3 regions of the Qipengyuania sp. NPDC077563 genome follow, and region 1 is predicted to be linked to each of the others. Evidence: predicted binding sites of a transcription regulator. Region 1 holds the regulator's gene; each other region holds the start of a gene.

Region 1 (5,279 bases):
CGACCGGTTGATACCGGTGCCCGCGCCTGACGGCACGATCGATTGCTGCGGCACCGGCGGTGACGGTCACCACACACTCAACGTCTCGACGGCAGTCAGCCTGGTGGTGGCGGCGTGCGGCGTGCCTGTTGCGAAGCATGGCAACCGGGCCGCCAGTTCCAAATCGGGCGCTGCCGATACGCTGGAGGCGCTAGGTCTCGATATGGAAGCGGCGGGAAGAACCGCCGAGAAGACACTGAACAACCTGGGAATTTGCTTCCTTTTCGCCAAGAACCACCATCCGGCGATGGGCCGTATCCAGCCCATCCGGCAGAAACTGGGCGTGCGCACCATCTTCAACCTGATGGGGCCGCTCTCCAATCCCGCGGGCGTGACCCGACAGCTGATCGGCATCGCACGCCCGGCCTATGTGCCGATCTATGCCCGGGCCAAGGCGCGGCTGGGTACGGAGCGAACCTTTATCGCCTCGGGCGACGAGGGGCTCGACGAACTCAGCCTCGCGGGCGGCAACGAACTGGCCGACGTTACCGGCCATGATTTCGAAATGCGGCGCGTCGTCGCGGTCCAGGCCAATCTGCCTCATTCCCCGGTAGAGGCGATCCGTGGCGGCGATCCGGCCTATAACGCCAAGGCGCTCGAAGCGCTGCTGATGGGCGCGCCCGGGCCCTATCGCGATGCGGTGCTCTTCAATGCTGCCGCCACGCTGATCGTTGCCGGCAAGACCGAAGACTGGGCGGAGGGTGCGCAGATGGCGGCCGAAGCTCTCGACAGCGGGCGGGCAAGACAATTGCTGATCGACTGGATCGCACTGGCCAAATGAACAAGCTTGAACAGATCTGCGCGACCAAGCGCGAAGAAGTCGCCGCGCGCAGGGCGCAGCGCAGCCTCTCTGTCCTCGACGGGATTGCCCGCGAACAGGGCGCGCCGCGCGGTTTTCATCGCGCGCTGGAAGACGCGCAGCAGACCGGCTTCGGCCTGATCGCGGAGATCAAGAAAGCCTCGCCGTCCAAGGGCCTCATCCGCCCCGACTTCCAGCCCGCCGACCATGCGCAGGCCTATGCTGCAGGCGGTGCCGCCTGCCTCTCCGTGTTGACCGATGCGCCCTATTTCCAGGGCCATGAGGACTATCTCGTCGCCGCCCGTGCAGCCTGCGCGCTTCCCGTGCTGCGCAAGGATTTCATGGTCGATCCCTGGCAAGTCGCCGAAGCGCGGGCGCTGGGCGCGGATGCCATTCTCATCATCGTCGCCGCGCTGGAAGACACGCAGATGGCCGAGATCGAGGCCGCGGCTTTCGAGCGGGGTATGGACGTCCTCGTCGAAGTGCACGATGCCGCCGAGATGGAGCGGGCAGCCGGATTGAAGTCACGTCTTCTGGGTGTAAACAACCGCAATCTCAAGACCTTCGAAACCAATCTTGCCACGACGGAAGAACTCGCCGCATTGGCGCCTGCGGACGCCATGCTGGTCGGGGAAAGCGGCATTTTCACGCATGAGGATTGCCAGCGTCTGGCCGATGCCGGTGTGCGCAGCTTCCTCGTCGGCGAAAGTCTCATGCGGCAGGACGATGTCGAGGCGGCCACCCGCCGGCTCCTGACCGGCAATTAACACTGTCCTACACGGTCTGGCCGCGTCATAGGTCGGGCATGCACATGTCCGGCAATCCCTTCCCGCAATCCGGGGTTTTTAGCTCCAGGACTGTGCTCCAGGCGCTCCATCCTTCAGCTTGCAGGTTCGCTACATGAACAAACTCACCCATCTCGACGATAAGGGCGCGGCGCATATGGTCGATGTCGGCGGCAAGCGCGAAACCGCGCGGCTGGCGGTGGCCGAAGGGCGTATCCGCATGAATGCCGAAGCGCTCGACGCGATCATGGCCGGGGCCACGGCGAAGGGCGATGCCCTCGCCACCGCGCGGATCGCCGGGATCATGGCTGCCAAGAAAACGGGCGATCTGATTCCGCTGTGCCATCCGCTCGGGCTGGAAAGCGTGACCGTGGAGTTCGAGCGGGAAGACGATGCGATCCGCGTGGTGGCGAGCGCCTCGCTCACCGGCAAGACGGGGGTGGAAATGGAAGCGATGACCGCTGCCGGGATCGCCCTCCTCACGCTCTACGACATGGGCAAGGCGATCGACCGGGCAATGGTGATCGGCGGCGTGCGCCTGCTGTCCAAGACCGGCGGCAAGTCGGGCGAATGGAACGCGGAGGACTGAAAGGGGAACAGCTGTTCTCCCCAACTGTCTCGAAAATGGCCGTATTGCTTGACTTGTGAAAATCGGTTGCCTAATTGTTCCACATTCGTTCACAGGGTTGTGAACAGGAACATGGGAGTTTTCCGATGCTGACTGCCAAGCAGCACGAGCTGATCCGCTTCATTCAGGAAAAGCTGGAAGAGACCGGCATTTCGCCCTCTTTCGAAGAGATGAAGGAAGCGCTCGATCTCAAGAGCAAGTCCGGCGTGCATCGCCTGATTTCCGCGCTTGAAGAACGCGGTTTCATCCGCCGCCTGCCCAACCGGGCCCGCGCGCTGGAAATCATCAAGCTGCCAGAAAACTCGGTGACCGGCACGGTGCGGGCTCCCGCATCGCCTGCCCAGCCTGCTGCAAATGATTCCGTCGTTGCCGCGCACGCCGCCAAGCCGGTCGCGCCCGAACCGGCCAACGACATCATCGAGGTTCCGCTTCACGGACGCATCGCGGCCGGCGCCCCGATCGAAGCGATCGAAGGCCAGTCCTCCATGCCGGTCCCGGCCGCCCTGCTCGGCCCCGGCGATCACTACGCCCTCGAAGTCAGCGGCGATTCCATGATCGAAGCGGGCATTTTCGATGGCGATTTCGCCCTCGTGAAGCGGACCGAAACCGCGCGTGACGGTGAAATCGTGGTCGCTCTGGTCGATAATGAGGAAGCGACGCTCAAATACCTGCGCAAGGAAGGCACCATGGTGCGCCTCGATCCTGCAAACGGCAGCTATGAACCGCAGGTCTACGAGGCTGGCCGGGTCCAGGTTCAGGGCAAGCTTGCGGGCCTTTTGCGCCGCTATCACTGATCCTGCCGGGAATGGGGCGGCGGGCGGGCCTAACCGCCACTCGCCCCTTTCCACCATCCATGGCTGCCCTGTCCCTGCGCGACCGTCTCGATTTCGCCCTTGTCGAGATAGATGGCCAGCCCCCCGCTACGCTCGAGAAAGCGGCGGTCTGATTTCAGCCATTTGGGCCTGCAACTTCTCGGCAGCCACCGTTCCGAAATGACAATATCCGCCCTCTCGCAAGCCGCGGCGAGTGCACGCTCATCGATCAGTTCGCGGCTGCGGGAGATCAGGACGAACCAGCTCCTTTCGCCCTTTTGCACGGGGAGACTGCAGAAATCCGGGCTGCAACGCGCTCCCGGCCACCGCTCCAGATCGATCGGCGCGGCCTCCGTACCGGCAAGCTCGACCAGATTGTCCTGGGCATAGGATCCGGGCTTGTCCCGCAGTACGAACAGCCGTCCGTTTTCGCCCACCAGACCGACATCGCCGCCATCACGCGCCACGAGTATGTCGGGCGCAGCTGTCGTCACCAGTAGAAAGGACCCGACCAGGACCGGACCAAATCCTGCAAGCCGCGCCCTTCCCCGCCACAGCGCCAGCCACAAACCTCCGGCCACAAAGAAGATCACCGCCGGAAGGCCGATATGAGGCACCAGCTTTACTGCTCCCGGCTGCGATGCAGTCAGATGCGCTATGGAGAGAAGGAGATCGAGTGACTGGCCGGCGAGCCACCAGGCAGGAGCGCCTGCACCGAGCAGGTCGAGGAGCAAGGCCACCGCAATCAGCGGCATCGACACGAAGGTCACAAGCGGAATGGCGATGACATTGGCAAACGCACCGTAAAGTCCGGCGCGGTGGAAGTGGAAGAGGACTATCGGCGTAAGCGCGATCTCGATCACCAGACCGGTAACGAAAAGCATCACCATCCGCCTGCCCAGTCGCCTTATCCAACTCTCCTCCCGCGAAGCCAGGAAATCGCGCACCGGACCAGCATTGTGGAGCGCCACGATCGCGATAACCGCTGCAAAACTCATCTGGAAGCTCGGGCCCACCAATGATTCCGGCCACAAAAGCAGCACGATCGCCGCAGCTATGGCGACCATGCGCATGGACAGCGGCTCGCGTCCGAGAGCTAAGGCGCCGAGCACAAGCAGCGCCCCGATGCAGCTGCGAACAGTCGGCACTTCGGCCCCGGTCAACAGAGTGTATCCTATTCCCGCGCCGGCCGCCACGGCGGCAGAGAGCAAGGGCAGGCGAACTCTGAGGGTTAGCCAAGGGAAAAGAGCGAGGGATTTCATGACGAGAAAATAGGCCGCCGCGATAACAGCACTCACATGAAGACCACTGATCGACAGCAGATGGGTCAGACCCGCATCGCGCATCGCTGCGTCATCCTGCGTTGCAATGGCGCCGCGATCCCCACTTGCAAATGCGGCCGCGATCGTTCCGGCAGAACCATCCAACCGTGCCCGGACATGCCTGGAAAGGGCCTCTTGCATCCTCGCGATGCGTCCCGAAGAGGATGTAGCCCGCTCCACCAACTCGATCTCGCCAGCGAGAGAGCCCGTCGCCGCAAGTCCTTCAAACCACGCCCGCCGTGCAAAATCATACGCACCGGGAAGCAGGGGCGGTGCCGGCGGCATCAAACGCGCTTTGAACCGGATACGAGCGCCTGTGCTATATTCGGGAGAGTAGCGATCAAGAGGAACGTTGACCCGCACCTTGATAGGTCTTCCGGTCTCACCATCACGCGCCGCGACGATAAGCCTCACCCGCCCCTCTGCGGGCTGTTCTTCGCGTTCGAGAATGCGCGCATCAAGTGTCATCATCGCGGGGTGATCGATGGGTTCGGCGCCGACTATAGCCGACCGCGCCCAGATCACCATCAGCCCCAGTGTGATAGCTATCGCGACGGCTGCGACCGCAAGCCGGAGATTAGGGAGGCTGCCTTGCTCTCTTCTGAAAACAGATGCGACCGTCGTAACAATCACCAAGGCTAACGCTATAGCGCCCCATTGCCAGAGATCATGAAGCGCGAACCATATCCCAATTCCGCATGCGAAACAGACTGTTAGCCATGGGCCCCTGTCGAAACCAGAACGATCTAGAAATGCTTCGGTTTGCCCGGCCGTTCTGGACATTGCAGCACGCATACGCCAAGGGCGCTGCATTGCAGCATCGGCGGGCAGCCCCCCATCGCCGAATGGCACCATCGGCGTCCGCTGTGTCGCCATGCAAGGACTTGAAAGGAA
Region 2 (5,279 bases), 650 kb from region 1:
TGCTCCAGGCGCTCCATCCTTCAGGAATGGATGGCTCAAGCTGAACGGGGAGGGGGTCTATGAAGTGGGTCTGGCGGGGGCTGCTGATTCTCCTCGGGGTGCTGGCGGTGGCCGTGCTGGCCTTCCGCGTACCCGATACCGACCCGGCGGCGATGCGCGCCAAATACGGCGCCGCCCCGTCGCAGTTCATCCCGGTGGGCGATGGCCGGGCGATCCATGTGCGCGATGAAGGCCCGCGCGATGCACCGGTGATCGTGCTGCTTCACGGATCGAACTCCGATCTGCATACGTGGCAGGAATGGGCCGACATGCTGAAGGCGGATTACCGCGTGATCCGGTTCGACCAGCGCGGCCACGGGCTGACCGGCCCCGCGCCCGACGATGACTATAGCCCCGAAGCCTTCGGCGCGGACATCGATGCGGTGACCGCCAAGCTGGGCGTCGATACCTTCACGCTGGCGGGCAATTCGATGGGCGGCGGCATCGCCATGGCCTATGCCATCGCCAAGCCTTGGCGGCTGGATGCACTGGTGCTGGTCGATGCCGCAGGCGCCCCGGTAGAGCGGGAAGGGGGCGGCAATATCGCCTTCACGCTGGCAGGCGTGCCGGTGGTGGGCGACGTGATGAGCCAGCTGCTGCCGCGCAGCTTGGTCGCCAAGAGCCTGCGCCAGAGCGTGTACAATCAGGCCGTCGTCACCGATGCCGCCATAGATCGCTATTGGGAATTGGCGCGATATCCGGGCAATCGCGGCGCGACCCGCAAACGGTTCGGGACGGCCCGCAGCAGCTTCGATCCGCAGGATGTGGCGCGGGTCCGCGTGCCCACGCTGATCATCTGGGGGAAGGAGGATGCGCTGATCCCTTACAAGGCCGCCCTGTGGTACGATGAGCATCTGCCGCGCTCCACGCTGGTGGCCTATGACGGCGTCGGGCACCTGCCGATGGAAGAGGCGGCGGAACGCAGCGCCACCGATCTTGCCATCTGGCTTCCCGAAGCGCTTGTTCCGCCCGATCTGCCAATCACGGAACCGGCAGGTGCCGAGCCCGTTCTAAGCCCTTGAACATGAGGGGCCGCACAGGGGGCGGCAAAACTTAATTGAAGGGAGCGCGGACTTTGCGCACATTGGGTCTCATCGGCGGGATGAGCTGGATTTCCACCCGCGCCTATTACGAACGCATCAACAAGCTGGTCCAGCAACGGGCACAGCCCATGGCCAGCGCGCCCTTGGTCATTGAAAGTCTGGACTATTCGCGGATCGCCGCGGCTAAGAACTCCGATGACTGGGACGGGGTCGCCTCGATCCTGGTCGAAAGCGCCCGCAAGCTGGAAGCGGCGGGTGCCGAAGGGCTCGTGATCGCGGCCAACACCATGCACAAGGTCTATGACCGCGTGGCCGAAGGCATCTCGATCCCGGTGATCCACATCGCCGATGCGGTGGGCGAAGCGATGGCCGAGGCGAATTGCGAAAGCGCCGCGCTGCTGGGCACGCGCTACGTGATGACCGAAAGCTGGTATCGCCAGCGGCTGGTCTCGCACGGCGTTGATCTGCTGCCGCCCGATCCGGGCGATGTCGAACTGGTCGATGGCATCATCTACAAGGAGCTGATGCTCGGCCGGGTGACGCGCGATGCCGAACGCGCGCTCAAGAGCGTGATTACCATGAAGGACAAGCAGGGGGCCGATGCCATCGTGCTGGCCTGCACCGAACTCGAACTGGTCGTCGATACCGATGCCAATGTGCTGCCGGTGTTCGATTCCACCGACATCCACTGCCGCGCCGCGACCGACTGGATCTTCGGCTAGGCCTACGCTTTTGCTCGATCGTGTGAACCTTCCTGCCGAAAAGCGGGAAGGTTCGCTTTTCGTTCACGTTGTCGCGGGGAATCGGGTGACCTAAGCCCCCTCGCACATGCACAAAGCCCCTTACGCCGCCGATCCCGCCTCATCGCGCGGACGCGAATTCGCCGAAGACCGCGATGGCGCGCGCGGACCGCGCAGCGAATTCCAGCGCGATCGCGACCGGATCATCCATTCGATCGCCTTCCGCAGGCTGCGCTCAAAGACCCAGGTGTTCGTCGCTCCGGACGGCGATCACTATCGCACCCGCCTCACCCACAGCATAGAGGTGGCGCAGATCGGGCGGGTCATCGCCCGCGAACTCGGGCTGGACGAGGATCTGACCGAGGCGCTTTGCCTGGCGCATGACATCGGCCATCCGCCATTCGGCCATGCCGGGGAGAAAGCGCTGGAAGAAGCCATGAGCCATGCTGGCGGCTATGATCATAACGCCCACGGCATTCGCACGCTCGCACGTCTGGAAAGCCCCTATCCCGACCGCGTCGGGCTGAACCTGACCTGGGAAATGCTGGAAGGCATGGCAAAGCACAATGGCCCGGTCGCAACGCAGAACTGGGCGCTGGCCGAAGTCGACCGGGCGTTCCCGCTGGAGCTGGGTAAATGGCCTTCGCTCGAGGCGCAGGTTGCAGCGGTTGCCGACGACATTGCCTATGACAACCACGATATCGACGATGGCCTGAGGGCAGGCTTTCTCGATCTCGACGACCTGATGGAGCTCGATTTCCTCGCCGACCAATTCCGCAAGGTCGAGCGGCGCTTCCCGCATGTGACGCGGGACATCCAGCTGCGCGAACTTATCCGAAGCCAGATCGGGCTGATGGTCAACGACGTCATCAACCATACCCGCGCGAATGTGTCGGGGATGGGCGAGATTGCGCAGATCCGTGGCGCGGATCGTCAGCTGGCCGGATTTTCGCCCGATCTGGCTGATGAAGAGCGTCGCCTTAAGAAATTCATGTATGATCGCCTCTATTACCACGCGGAACAGATCGCCACGGCGGAAAAGGCGCGCGACGTCGTCGCACGGCTATTCGTCGCCTATCAGCAGGATCCCAGCACCATGCCCGACGACTGGTTCGAAAGATTACCCACCCGCGAACCGGAGAAAAGTCGCCACATCGCCGATTTTATCGCGGGCATGACCGACCGTTTCGCGATCGACCAGTGCCGCAAGATCTATGGGCGCGCGCCGGAAGGTCTCTCGAATGTCTGACGCCCTGCGGATCTGTCTTGTTGGGGCGACCGGACTGGTTGGCGGCAAGGTTCTCGAAGCCTGTGTGGGCCGGGAAGACGTCCGTATTCAGGCAGTTGCCCGGCGGGAGGCCAATCTCCCGCATGGCATCAGGATCGAATATTTCGTCGCCGATCCGTGCAAGTGGTCTGAAATATTCGAAGCCCTCAGGCCCAAGGCGGTGATCTGCACGCTGGGAACCACGTGGAAAAAGGCGTGCGAAGATGAGGCGGCATTTCGCGCGGTGGATCAGGAACTCGTATTGAATACTGCGAAAGCGGCGCTGGATAACGGAGTGGAACGCTTCGTCCATGTAAGTTCGGTTGGCGCGGACCCTGCCTCGAAGACCTTCTATCTTCGGGTGAAAGGCGAAGTGGAGCGGGACCTCACCCGCCTGCGTTTCAACCGGCTCGATATTCTTCGCCCCGGACTTCTTCTCGGAAGGCGCGACAACGATCGCCGCACAGCTGAGAGGATGGGCATCGCCGTATCTCCGATCGCGAACCTTCTGATGCATGGCAAATATCGCCAGTATCGCGGCATCGATGCCGAATTGGTCGCAAAAGCCGCTGTGTCGCTGGCGAAGCGTGCGGCAAGGGGGCGGTTTGTCCATGACAACGATGCAATCATGCGGGCGGCACACTCGCTCCCCGCGTTGGTCGAGACCTGAGGGGGATCGCTATGTGGGACAGTCTTTTCTCAGCAGCTAATCTGCTCGCATTGATCATGTGGGCTGGCCTGATACTTCTGCCTCGTTGGCCCGCCCTTCTTTCGGCTGCACTTTATCTCGGCGCTGGCCTGCTTAGCTTCGCCTATACTGCCGCCTTGGCGGGCATTCTCAGCGGAGTGCTCCAGACATCCGGCGGAAGCGATTCAGGCATGGATTTCGGTTCGATCGAGGGAGTACGTTCCATCTTCGAAACAGACGCCGGGGTCACGATCGGATGGATACATTACCTGGCGTTCGACCTCTTTGTCGGCATCTGGATAGCCCGCGATGCCGATGCGAAGGCTTTTGGACGCTGGGTGCAGGCCCCCATCCTTCTCGCGACTTTCCTTGCTGGTCCATTCGGCCTTCTTTTGTGGCTGATCATACGTGAACGGCGAGCGAGAAAGGGTGGAGTGAGAAGCAATATTCGGATACCAAGGGGATGACCGCGTGAAGCGTGTTTCTCCCGCTGTCGCTCGTAATTCGCAACCCATTGCGGAAGTTCTGGACAAGGAACTGCCGAAAAGCGGCCTGGTACTCGAAATCGCCAGCGGCACCGGCGAACATGCTGTCTTCATGGCGCATCGTTTCGCTTCGATCCGCTGGCAGCCAACCGATCCCGATCTGGAAGCACTCGCATCTGCCGCGGCATGGGCAAAGGAGGCAGGGCTTCCCAACCTGCTCGAGCCACTGCAACTGGATGCCCGCATGTCCAACTAGCCGGTAAAAGGTGCTGATGCGCTTGTTTGCATCAAAATGCATTCTGACAGTTGTTACAACGGAAAATCAGTAGGTTATCGCAAATATGATGCCTGCGTTTGCATCAATATGATCCACATAAGCGATTGGAAAGCGACTGTCGGGCTGTTCAGAGGATGCTCGAAATACCTTACAGAGGCCGCTCCAATTATACTCTATGGCCCGTACTTGGAAGAAGGTGTGGAAACTGCTCCATCCAACTTGGCGTTCGACCGCTCCTTGAAAGAGCGAAATCCGGCTTGGGGCCTCCGTACATTAGCTCACGTGGACGAGGTGGCTGCTACGTTCGGATTTGAACGCACCATCCGCTACGAGATGCCCGCAAATAACCTCTCTGTGGTCTACCGAAGAGGTTCTGCAAGCGGCCTGTGAGCTAGATTTGTACGGAATTACGGCTTTGCTCATTTTCAACAGAGAAGCGGACAGGCAGCTAGCGACCCCATTGTGGACATTACGAACAAGGCTCAGCTAGGATCGGGCGCGGCCTGACCTGCCATAGAGCAGCCGTCTCTAAGTTGTAGGCCCCGCCCTCCTTTGGCTGCAGGACAATCAGGAAGTCACGGTCATCCCGTATCTGCGCGTGAGAGATCGCTGTTGCCGGAATAACCTGCCGCCGTTCTGACCCTCTCACTATTCGCTTGGCGCGGACTTGAAGGCGCCATTCGCTTCGCCAATTTGGCAAGACCTCATCACGATCATGAAGTGTCGTGCTGCCTACTGTG
Region 3 (5,279 bases), on a different contig from region 1:
GGGAAGAACCGCGAAGTCCGCAGGATTCTTGAGCATCTCGGCCTTGAGGTGAACCGCTTGCTACGCATCGGCTACGGCCCATTCCATCTGGGCGATCTGCCCCGCGGGCAGGCGGTCGAGATCAAGCGCGGCGATGTCGAGGGGTTCAAGCGGGAGCTGGCGCGCGGAGGCCGTTCGTGAGGATCATTGCTGGCGACTGGCGCGGCCGCAAGATCGTCGCGCCCAGGGGAGACCTCACGCGCCCGACATCGGACCGCACGCGCGAGACTCTGTTCAGCATGCTGGCCAGTCGCCTCGGCAGCTTTGACGACATCTCGGTGGTCGATCTGTTCGCCGGATCCGGCGCGCTGGGCCTCGAAGCTCTGTCGCGCGGCGCAGCCTCCTGCCTCTTCGTCGAGCAGGAAAGCGAGGCGGTGAAGGCGATCAGAGCCAATATCGACACTTTCGATGCACGAACCCGGACCCAGGTCCAGCAAGGCTCGGTCATGGCCCTCCCCCCTGCAAAAATGCCGCATGATCTGATCCTGCTCGATCCGCCCTACGACACCGGCGCCGGTCAGGTCGCTCTCGACCGCATGTCGCGGCTCGGCTGGATCGGCAGCGCCAGTTGGATCGCATTGGAAACCCGCAAAGACGAAGGCATTGCGGTCAAGGCATTGGAGATCGAAAGCGAGCGGGTCGTCGGCAAGGCAAAGCTCACGCTGTTACGACTGAAAGACTAGCCCCCACAAAGAAAGGGCGGGACCGCATATGCAGCCCCGCCTACTCCTTTTTTGCAGATCATTCTGCGAACCTACATGTAGGATTAGTTGTTCGGACGTGTTGCCGGAAGCGGCTCGTTAATTTCGCTTGCTGGACGACCCGGCCAATATTCGAGCGGGCGGTTTACGCCTGCACCGCGCTTGCCTGCTTCCCACGCATTAATGCAATTATCCTGTTCGTCGGCCGAACAGATCGGGAGGTCTCCGGTCGGAGGACCTGCGTCCGCCGGCGTCGATTGGACGACTTCGCTGCTCACGAAGCGCGGGGACATGGAACTGGCAGATGCTGCCGAGGTTCTGGCGGTCGCGGCGGTGCTGGAATTGTTCATGCCTGACATTTGGGCGCTGATCTGCTGCCAAGCCATCGTGCGCTGTTCCGGAGTCATTTCGTAGATGCGCACACGCTGGGGATCGGTGAGCACCCACCACGCTTCGGTCTGAGTCGGCTCCAGGGTCCAGTAATATTCCTGAACGTCGCTGGGCCACGCATCGTAAGCGCCACGGCGGTCTACTGGCCATCCTTCGTACATCGTGGTCTGGGCGTCGGTAAGAACATAGGCCTCACCATCTGCAGTGACAGCCATATCTTGGGCAATTGCGGGGGCGGCAGCAAAAGCAAGGGCTGCGGCGCTGGCAAAAATAATGTTTCTCATAATCTAGTCTCCTGACGTTGACCTTGAGCCTAGTACGCAGCGGGACAGGTGATTGTTCCGAAGACGTCCCCCGGGGGTTGTACAGCGAGGCTGCGTTCCCTAGTTGTTCTGACATAATGCCAGACCTATCGACCCCGCTCGAAAACGCCGGAAATGCCGACGTTCCAGCCTATGCCGCTACCCTGAACGAGCCGCAGAAACAGGCTGTGCTGACTACTGAAGGCCCGGTCCTGATGCTGGCGGGGGCTGGCACTGGCAAGACCGCCGCGCTCACCGCCCGGCTGGCGCATCTGATTGCCACCCGCAGGGCTTGGCCGAGCGAAATTCTCTGCGTCACATTTACCAACAAGGCCGCGCGCGAGATGCGCGAACGCGTGGGCCGCCATATCGGCGATGCGGTCGAAGGCATGCCCTGGCTCGGCACCTTCCATTCGATCGGTGCAAGGATGCTGCGCCGCCATGCCGAGATCGTGGGCCTGCAAAGCAATTACACCATCATCGATACCGATGATCAGCTGCGCCTGCTGAAGCAGCTCATCCAGGAACAGGATCTGGATGAAAAACGCTGGCCTGCCCGCCAGCTGGCCGGTCTGATCGATCGCTGGAAGAACCGCGGGCTCAATCCGGGCGATCTCGATGCGGTGGAAAACGAAGCCTATGCCAACGGGCGCGGGGCGCAGTTCTACAAGCTTTACCAGGACCGGCTGAAAGCGCTGAACGCCTGCGATTTCGGCGACCTGCTGCTGCATATGCTCAACATCTTCCGCCAGCATCACGATGTGCTGGCGCAGTATCAGCAGCGTTTCAAATACATCCTGGTGGACGAATATCAGGACACCAATCAGGTGCAGTATTTGTGGCTGCGCCTGCTGGCACAGGCGCACAAGAATATCTGCGTGGTGGGCGACGATGATCAGTCGATCTATTCCTGGCGCGGGGCCGAAGTGGCCAATATCCTGAAGTTCGAAAAGGATTTTCCCGGCGCGGCGGTCATCAAGCTGGAACAGAACTACCGGTCGACACCGCAAATCCTGGCGGCGGCTTCCGGCCTGATCGATGCCAACAGCGAACGGCTGGGCAAGACGCTGTGGACCGAACTGCCCGCCGGAGAAAAGGTGCGGGTTGTCGGCATCTGGGACGGCCCGGAAGAGGCCCGCCGGGTGGGCGAGGCGATAGAACGGCTGGAAAGCGAAGGCGCTCCGCTCGATCAGGTAGCCATTCTGGTGCGCGCCCAGTACCAGACCCGCGAGTTCGAAGACCGCTTCATTCAGATCGGCCTCAATTACCGCATCGTCGGCGGCTTCCGCTTTTACGAGCGCGCCGAAATTCGCGACGCCCTCGCCTATCTGCGCACAATCGCCCAGCCAGCAGACGATCTGGCGTTCGAAAGGATATACAACCAGCCTAAGCGCGGGCTCGGCGCCAAGACGCTCGAAGCGATGCGCCGCCACGCCCGCCGCACGCAGCAACCGCTCGCGGCCGCGTCGCTTGATCTCGCCGATAGCGATGAACTGCCTGCCCGCGCGCGCAACACTCTGGTCGGCCTGCTGAGCCAGTTCGTCCACTGGCGCGAAATGGCAGAAAAGGTCACCCCATCCGAATTGCTGCGCACGGTTCTGGTGGAAAGCGGTTACGAAGAAATGCTGCAGAAAGATCGCAGCGCGGAAAGCGCCGGGCGGCTGGAAAACCTGTCCGAGCTTGCGCGGGCGATGGAAGAGTACGAAACGCTCACCGATTTCCTCGAACATGTCAGCCTGGTGATGGACAATGACCGCGCCGACGATGGCGAAAAGGTCACCATCATGACCATGCACGCCGCGAAGGGGCTGGAGTTCGATCACGTGTTTCTGCCCGGATGGGAAGAAGGCGTTTTCCCGAGCCAGCGGGCAATCGACGAAGGCGGGCTCGCCAGTCTCGAGGAAGAACGACGGCTTGCCTATGTCGCGATCACTCGCGCCAAGCGCCGCTGTACCATTTTCCACGCCGCGAACCGGCGCATCTATGGGCAATGGACCAGCTCCATACCCAGCAGGTTCATCGGCGAACTGCCGAATGAACATGTGGAAAGCGAAACCACGATGAGCGGAGGTGCTTCCCTGTGGCGCGCGAACTGGACCGAAACCGAAGATCCCTTCGCCCACGTTTCAACCGCACGTCCGGACCGCAGCACGGCGCGCGGGCCCGGCTGGCAGCGCGCACTGGCAAGTGGCTATGAGACAGCGCCTAAAAGATTGGCGGAATCGGGGAAAAGCGCGGCGAGTTTCGCGGCAAAACCCCGCACCGATGTCAGCATCGGTGCGCGGGTGTTTCACGATAAATTCGGCTACGGCATCGTCACCGATCAGGAAGGCAACAAGCTGGAAATCGAATTCGAAAAGTCCGGCACGAAGCGGGTTCTAGACAGCTTCGTCACGCTCGCCACCGACTAAGCGGCAAGCCTTTTGCCCTGATCTCCTGAATTGATTTCTGAGGCAGAATTTCTGCGCCTTAAAGCGCGGAAACGTCCAGGAAGCTTGGGCGCGGGCCGTTCCATTCGCCCGGCGCGGTTGGGCCGTCATCGCGATCGTTGTCCCGGTAAGAACGCTTCGCCTTCTTTTCCGGTTCGCTATCCCGGCTGCGGCGCGACCTGGCGGGCGCTTCTTCCGAATCGCCGCGCTTTTCCCTGACGGGCTTTTCCTTCGGCGCTTCGACCAGTTCGACGCGGACGTCCTTCTTGCCGAAGACGGCAATCGGGGTCTCGGTCAGCTTTTCGACATTCTGGATCGCTTCGGCGTCTTCGCCGGTCACGAAGGTGAATGCGCGGCCTTTGGCCCCTGCCCGCCCCGTACGGCCGATCCGATGTACGTAATCGTCAGGGTGCCAGGGCGTGTCGAAATTGAAGACGTGGCTTACGCCCTTCACATCCAGTCCGCGCGCCGCGACATCCGACGCGACGAGGATGTTGACCTCGCCCGCCTTGAATCGCTCCAGTTCCTGGATCCGGCTGGACTGATCCATGTCGCCGTGGATCTCGCTACTCGCGAAACCGTGACGTTGCAGGCTCTGGTTGAGCTCGCGCACGGTGGTCTTGCGGTTGGCGAAGATGATCGCCGTCTCCACCAGATCATTACGGAGCAACCAGCGCAGCGTCTCACGCTTCTTGCGCGGCTCCACCGGGATCTTGAAGGCGGTGATGTCCTTGTTGGTGGTGGCTGCCCGGCTCACTTCGATCCGCTTGGGATTATCGAGGAACTTCTTGGCCAGCTTTTCGATCGGCGGCGGCATGGTCGCCGAAAACAGCATGGTCTGCCGTGTTTCGGGAAGCTTGTCGCAAATAAACTCGATATCGGGAATGAACCCCATATCCAGCATCCGGTCGGCTTCGTCGATGACGAGCAGCTCGCAGCCATTGAGCAGGATTTTTCCACGCTCGAACAGGTCCATCAGGCGGCCCGGGGTCGCAATCAGGACATCGACGCCATCGTTAAGCGCCTTGACCTGATCGCCCATCTGCACGCCGCCGATCAGCAGCACGAGCTTGAGATCGTGATTCTTGCCGTATTTCTCGAAATTTTCGGCGACCTGGGCGGCCAGTTCCCGCGTCGGAGCGAGAATGAGGCTGCGGGGCATCAGAGCACGGCGGCGGCCGCTCGCAAGAATGTCGATCATCGGCAGGACGAAACTGGCTGTCTTGCCAGTACCGGTCTGCGCGATGCCGATGATGTCTTTCATCATCAGTACCGGCGGGATGGCCTGTGCCTGGATCGGAGTCGGCTCGGTGTAGCCGGCCTCTTCGACGGCTTTGAGCAGGTCTGCGGAAAGGCCGAGATCGGCAAAACTCATGCGGCTAACGATTGCCCCTTTTCAGGAAAAATATCAGAAAATA

Evidence for each region. Region 1 encodes LexA, which represses DNA repair genes until DNA is damaged. Its sites were predicted from a motif close to GTTCCNCNCTTGTTCT; they were not measured.
Region 2: the regulator LexA is predicted to act here: its motif matches at 1,855-1,870, upstream of ACI2I1_RS06965 (deoxyguanosinetriphosphate triphosphohydrolase).
Region 3: the regulator LexA is predicted to act here: its motif matches at 1,509-1,524, upstream of ACI2I1_RS00205 (ATP-dependent helicase).

Annotation. Positions count from the first base shown of each region.
Region 1 is NZ_JBJDPC010000002.1:884,459-889,737, reverse strand. Features, by position in the region: gene trpD (anthranilate phosphoribosyltransferase) at 1-820, shown strand, start outside; gene trpC (indole-3-glycerol phosphate synthase TrpC) at 817-1,605, shown strand; gene moaC (cyclic pyranopterin monophosphate synthase MoaC) at 1,739-2,212, shown strand; gene lexA (transcriptional repressor LexA) at 2,338-3,045, shown strand; gene ACI2I1_RS10290 (ComEC/Rec2 family competence protein) at 3,075-5,261, opposite strand.
Region 2 is NZ_JBJDPC010000002.1:238,297-243,575, forward strand. Features, by position in the region: gene ACI2I1_RS06955 (alpha/beta fold hydrolase) at 60-1,061, shown strand; gene ACI2I1_RS06960 (aspartate/glutamate racemase family protein) at 1,115-1,804, shown strand; gene ACI2I1_RS06965 (deoxyguanosinetriphosphate triphosphohydrolase) at 1,911-3,071, shown strand; gene ACI2I1_RS06970 (NAD(P)H-binding protein) at 3,064-3,759, shown strand; gene ACI2I1_RS06975 (ABA4-like family protein) at 3,771-4,244, shown strand; partial or broken gene ACI2I1_RS06980 (DUF938 domain-containing protein) at 4,249-4,929, shown strand.
Region 3 is NZ_JBJDPC010000001.1:34,730-40,008, forward strand. Features, by position in the region: gene ACI2I1_RS00190 (pseudouridine synthase) at 1-180, shown strand, start outside; gene rsmD (16S rRNA (guanine(966)-N(2))-methyltransferase RsmD) at 177-722, shown strand; gene ACI2I1_RS00200 (hypothetical protein) at 806-1,414, opposite strand; gene ACI2I1_RS00205 (ATP-dependent helicase) at 1,531-3,843, shown strand; gene ACI2I1_RS00210 (DEAD/DEAH box helicase) at 3,902-5,236, opposite strand.